Crateriforma conspicua: one gene and its partner. The main gene of each other region encodes a partner of the protein of the gene in region 2 in a complex. Links are inferred from orthologs where the notes say so. Each region holds a gene or a part of one and is shown on either strand. Other genes may lie near its edges.

Region 1 (3,099 bases), 110 kb from region 2 along the record:
AACGCTGCAATCGGCCGGGCGGCCGGCAAATGGCGACTCGGCACTGGGCCGACCGTTGCCGCCGCTGCGTTGACGCGGCGGGCCGTTTCCGAGTGGAAAAGTCGCACACGGACCTTTCATATTCTGCGGCAGGTCGCTACACTTCGCCGCTTCAAATCACGACGACGAACGTTCATCGATACGGACCCCACAGCGATGTCCAAAGGTAAATCCAAGATCAAGACCCACAAAGGAACCAAAAAGCGGTTCCGTTTGTCCGCCAAAGGCAAGGCGATGCACCGTCCGTCGGGCACCAGCCACCTGGCACAGGGGTTGAGCAAGAAACGTCGCCGTAACCTGCGTGGCACGACTGCCGTCGACACCTGCATGGAGCCGACGATCCACGCCGCTTTGAACGGATACAGCAACTAAATCCGGATCGGCAACGGTTGATCTTGGCCACCATCGGTCGCCCGCGACACGTTGCCTGACGCCGGCAAATTCTGTCTTTCCACTCCGCGTCCGGTCGGCAAACCGGACACGCCACGGCCATTTTGCCGCTGGCGACAACCCGTCTGGGCATGAACATCGATCCCATTGTTTCGTGGATCGAGGCCTGAGGACGGGACATTCTTCATGATCCAATAGCATCACCACAGCAAAGGAACCCCAGCCATGCGTTCAACCAAAGGCGCCGCGCGTAACAAAGCCAAGAAACGTTTGTTCAAGCGAGCCAAGGGGTATCGTGGCGGACGCGGAAATCTGACGCGTACCGTCAAGGAAACGTTGCTTCGCAGTGGTGCGTATGCTTTCCGCGATCGTCGTGTTCGCAAGCGTGAATTCCGCAAGCTGTGGATCATCCGGATCAGCGCCGCCGTGCAACAGCACGATCTGCGGTACAGCGAGTTCATTCACGGGCTGAAGAAGGCCGGGATCGAATTGGACCGCAAGTCCCTGTCGCACATGGCGATCGAGGACAAGGCCGGCTTTAAAGACTTGTGTGACAAGGTCAAAGAAGTTCTGGCAGCCGCCTGAAACTCCTGTGCGAAAGATGAGGACGCCGCTGGAGCCAATCGCGGCGCCCCCCACTCACCCTCCACAAGCCAATGTCCCTGCAACAATTCGTCGCCGCGTTGGACGACTTGGCCGATGACGCCAAGCGCGCGTTCGATGCCGCCGCCGATCCGGACACTCTGGAAGAAGCCCGCATCAAATTCTTGGGTGCCAAGAAGGGCTTGTTGAAATCAATCCAGAAACAAATCGGGTCCGTCGGCAAAGAAAACATGCCGACCGCCGGCCAGCGTTTGAACGAAGTCAAATCGCTGATCGAGCAAACGTTCCAGGCCACCCGGGACCGATTGACCGGGGATGCCGCCGACGGCGTCGACCCGACCTTTGATCCCACCCTGCCCGGTATCGCACCGGAAATCGGGCACGTTCATCCGATCACCCAAACCATCGATCACTTGATGGAGATCATGGGTCGGATGGGCTTCGAAGCTGCCGAAGGCCCCGAAGTGGAAGATCCGCACCACAACTTTGTGGCGCTGAACATCCCCGAAGACCATCCGGCACGGGACCCGCTGGACAACTTCTATCTGTCCGTCGGTGATGGCCAGGCGTCGCGTTTTGTGGAAGGCACGCGGTTGCTGCGAAGCCAAACCAGCACGGTCCAGATCCGTGTGATGGAACAACGCCAACCGCCGATCCGGATCATCTCGCTCGGCCGGGTGTACCGTCCGGACGCCCCCGACGCGACCCACTTTCCGATGTTCCATCAGATGGAAGGTCTGATGGTGGACCGGAACGTGACGATGGCCAATCTGAAGACCGTGCTGCGGATCTTCGCGACCAACTACCTGGGCGATGACGTGGAAATTCGTTTCCGCCCCTCGTTCTTTCCATTCACCGAACCCAGCGTCGAAGTCGACTTCCTGTGGGACGGCAATTGGGTGGAATTCGGCGGTGCGGGAATGGTCGATCCGAACGTCTTCAAAGCGGTCGGCTACGACCCGGAACAGGTCAGCGGATTCGCATTCGGGCTGGGCGTCGAGCGACTGTGCATGCGTCGCCACGGCATCACCGACATCCGCGATCTATACAGTGGCGACCTGCGCTTCCTGCGCCAATTCTGACGCAAGCATCGCCATTCGCAGGGGCGGAAGATGCGTCCGCCCATCCTGACTCCCACAGCCGAGCCCTCGTGGAGGGCTCGCGAGATTCGTTTTCGCCACATTCGCGAAGCGTAAGGCGTTCATTTGCGGAGCGACAGGCGGGAACGAGTCCAGACCGAACGACGATCGTAAAAACAGGATTTCGCATTGACCGCGAAATCGCCGCCAATAAACTGAAGCGTTATTGAGAATCGTTTTCAACAAAACGCTTGATTGGGCGGGCGTCGTGCGGACCGAATCAGTCCTAGAAATTTTGCCGGGTTTGACCGACAGCCAGCGGCTGGTGATCGCCAGCGAGAGCTGTGATTCGGGGTGTTCGATCGCACCCGAAACGCTGGTCCTGCGTCACGAAAGCTATTCCGATCACGTCGGTTGGTTCGTACAGAGCCGCGTGTCGATCGAGCCGCATCAGTTCGCGGCGTTGCGGAACGTGATCACATCGCGTGGCGTGCGGGCCGTGCCCCACAGCAACGGGGCGTCGGCGGCCGAGACGGCTTCGCCGACCATTCTGAAATTCCCGCACGCGGGATAATCCCACCGCGGATCCGGTCACGGACCCGCGATCGATCGAGCATTCTCAGCCGATCTTTTTCTTCGAATCGTCTTCGATGATACCGACGTTCTGGGCCGCGTCGGTGTTCCGCAGCAGCTTGCTGTACTCGTCGACGCCTTCTTGTTCCTGCAACAAGATGTCTTCCAGAAAGACGACCAGTGCCCGATCGCCATCGGCCAGTTCCAACGCCTTGGTGTACATCTCCACCGCCTTGGATTCGAATTCCAGGCTGTACTGCAGGACTTCCTTCAGATCCTTGGATTGACGAATCTCATTGCGGGTTGCAACCGGGACTCCGCCCAACGCGACGATCTTGTCACCGATCAACTGCGCGTGTTTGAAGGATTCCTTGGCGTCTCCCAAGAACTTATCTGCGTAGACTTCACGCCACGG
Region 2 (3,206 bases):
ATCGCATCGCCGTTGGTGGCCTCGGATCCCACACCGGCTCGGGCACCTTCATAGGCGGCCAAGGTGACGGTTTCGCGAAGGAAAAACAGCGAACACAAATCCATCGTGCCCAGTGTCAAAGTCAACAGCACGGGCAACACGATGGCGGCTTCCACCGTGGCAGTCCCCCGGCGATGCTGACGCGATCGACGCGGCACGGTTCTGGCAATCGTTCCGGACATGACGGTTCTTCGGGACAAGTGGACGAGCAAAAAAAGGGCGGGATCAGCGGCCCACAATGACGCGGGACTGATCCTCTTTGGGAAACCTAGCTCGCGTTTCCCTGGCGTGACGGGCCGATCGTTAAAATTTTTGTCGCACGGTTTGACGGTCACCGGTTTGTGTGCCGCCACCGCGTCATGCCTCCCCATCGCAGGCGACTTTTTCTATCATCCGTGGCTCGATGACGGCTTTGTGGCCCCCGGTGGGTCGCCGTCGAATCCGTCTGTGCGTCCATCCCCACCGCCTCCGTTCCGCAAAACACCCAACACAGCGACATGCTTGTTTCCTGGAAATGGCTTTCCCGCTACGTCAATCTGGACATGCCACAGAAGGAACTGGAGGATCGATTCAGCTTTTCCGGATTGAATCACGAGTCCAGCGAAACGGTGGGTGACGACGTCGTGATCGACTTGGAAGTCACCAGCAATCGCGGCGACTGTCTGGGGCATCTGGGCGTGGCCCGCGAAGTCGGCGTGCTGTTCGATCAACAGGTTTGCGTGCCCAAGGTCGAGTTGACCGAAGGCGATACGGCGGTGAAATCGCTGTTGAGCGTGGAGAATCGTTTTCCCGACGCTTGCCCACGCTACACCGCCCGCGTCATCCAGGGTGTCAAGATCGGCCCCAGCCCGACAGAGATCGCGGACGTCTTGGAAAGCGTCGGCATCGGCCTGGTCAACAACGTCGTCGACATCACAAATTTCGTGATGATGGAATGCGGCCAACCCCTGCATGCGTTTGACTATGACAAGATCGCCGGCCAGAAGATCGTCGTCCGTCCCGCCGACAAAGACGAAACCATCGAAGCGATCGATCACCGCCAGTACGCATTGGACCCGTCGATGTGCGTCATCGCCGATGGCGAAAAAGCATCGGCGGTCGCCGGGGTGATGGGCGGGGCCGATTCGGAGATCAATGAAGCGTCGACGAACTTGGTGATCGAAGCCGCCGACTTTACGCCGCTGTCCGTTCGCCGTGCCGCGCGGGCGTTGAAGCTGCACAGTCCGTCGTCGTACCGGTTCGAACGACGCGTCGACCCGGCCGGGATCGATTGGGCCAGCCGCCGGGCATGCCAGCTGATCACACAACACGCCGGCGGCACGGTTTGCAACGGCGTTCTAGACACTGCACCGGAGATCCCGGCACGTCCGCCGATCGTTCTGCGTTTGTCACAAGTCGAACGTATTTTGGGAATCCGAATCGCCCAAACGGAGATCCAGCGGATCTTGACCGCCCTGGGCTGTACAGAAGACAAGTCGACGACCAGCGAAAGTCACGCGTTCGTTCCGCCGACGTGGCGTCATGACCTGACGCGTGAAGCCGACTTGATCGAAGAAGTCGCACGGATCCATGGCTATGACAAGATCCCCGAAAACGCATCCATTCCGGTCGCCCCCAGTCGGGCTCGCTCGTTCGACACGGCCGTTTCGAAAGTTCGCCGTGTGTTGACGTCGGCGGGGATTTCCGAAGCGATGACGCCCAGCGTGGTGACCCGAAAGCTGGACGAATCGATCAGCCCCTGGACCGATCGGCCCGCGATGCAAACGCAAACGGCAATGCTGGAAGGTTCGCGTCGGTTGCGGCGTTCGCTGATCCCCAGCCTGCTGTCCAGTCGTGCGGGAAATTGGTCGGCCTCCAGCCTACACGCGGACTTGTTTGAGATCGCACACATCTATCTGCCATCGGCGGACGACGACGGGCTGCCCGAAGAAACGTACGCGTTGGGTCTGGTTCGCGGTGGCGATTTCTTCCAGCTCAAGGGGATCGTGGAAACACTGTGCGGTCGTCTGGGCGTGCAAGGACGCTTGACCGTTGACGTCTTGGATTGCCAGGGCATTCAATCCGGTACCGCGTCGAAGTTGATGATTCAAGCGGATGGTCAGTCGCACGAGATCGGGTACATGGGGACGGTGGACGCGGCCACGCTGAAGTCGTGGAAGCTGCCCGATCCGGTCCAGGTTGCGGAACTGTCGCTGCCGGTCGTCTTTGAATTGGCCAACTTGGTGCCACAGCAACAGTCGATCAGCCCGTTCCCGTCGATCCAGCGTGATTTGAATTTCGTTCTGGCCGAATCCGTCCGTTGGGGTGATCTGGAAACCGTGGTGCGATCGGCCGTTGATGAAAACTTGGCCGGCGTGCGTTATGTCGAAACGTATCGCGATGCCGACAAGGACGGGCCTGATACGAAACGCGTGTTGTTGTCGGTCGAATTGCAAAGTGACACCGAAACGCTAAGCGGCCAGCAAGCCGACACGATGATCCAATCGATCGTCGACGCCTGCGATCAAAAGCTCAGTGCCAAGTTGCTTCAGTAATCCGAATCGGCTGAGGCATCGCCGCTTTTCGATTCGCGACAGCGTTTCGCTTTGCGGCAGTAGGGGCGCGCGCCCGCACCCCGTCCCGCCTCACATGGCCTACGCTTCGAACTCCCGACGCAACTGTTTCATTCCCCGGTGCAACAGGCCGGCGATCGAGCCATTGGACTTCCCCATCCGCTGCGCCACCTCGGCCAATTTCAAGCCATCCAAATAGTGCAGACGCACGGCATCACGCTGGTCGTCCGGCAGCTTTTCGATCGCCGTCGCCAGCCGAATCACACTCTCGCCGACCGCCATGTGTTGGCTGGGCGTGGCCATATCGCCGGCCAGTAACTGTTCCAGACGCATCGACGATTGATGGACGGCTTGCTGCATCGACTGTTCCCTGGACACATCGCGTTTGTCACGATGCATGTCGCGATCCAGGTGACACAAATGATTCGCCAAGATTTGTCGCAGCCAGCCCCGCAATTCGGCCTCGGTCTTGCCGCGAAAACCGTCAAACCCCTGCACCGCCTGCAACATTACTTGCTGAACCATGTCGCTGGCACCGACTTTGGCCTGGTACGCACGACGCGATTGAGTCCGGGCCAGCATTCGCAGATACGGCTCATAACGGGCGATCACCGA

The links.
Region 1: the proteins of pheT (region 2) and pheS are in contact, whole or in part, in a crystal structure (PDB 6P24), measured with the Escherichia coli proteins. The link is inferred for Crateriforma conspicua from one-to-one orthologs.

Annotation. Positions count from the first base shown.
Region 1 is NZ_CP036319.1:3,049,432-3,052,530, reverse strand. Bases 327-3,099 are described here. They hold pheS (phenylalanine--tRNA ligase subunit alpha), read left to right. Parts: upstream 327-1,085; coding sequence 1,086-2,114; downstream 2,115-3,099. Other genes in these bases: Mal65_RS11540 (ferritin-like domain-containing protein), read right to left, coding at 2,731-3,099; Mal65_RS11545 (hypothetical protein), read left to right, coding at 2,338-2,685; rplT (50S ribosomal protein L20), read left to right, coding at 655-1,014; rpmI (50S ribosomal protein L35), read left to right, coding at 327-411. Outside these bases: Mal65_RS11565 (hypothetical protein), read left to right, coding at 1-73; more of rpmI, read left to right, coding at 196-326.
Region 2 is NZ_CP036319.1:3,156,159-3,159,364, forward strand. What follows is about bases 175-3,054. They hold pheT (phenylalanine--tRNA ligase subunit beta), read left to right. Parts: upstream 175-536; coding sequence 537-2,573; downstream 2,574-3,054. Other genes in these bases: Mal65_RS11940 (TadE/TadG family type IV pilus assembly protein), read right to left, coding at 175-221; Mal65_RS11950 (sigma-70 family RNA polymerase sigma factor), read right to left, coding at 2,673-3,054. Outside these bases: more of Mal65_RS11940, read right to left, coding at 1-174; more of Mal65_RS11950, read right to left, coding at 3,055-3,206.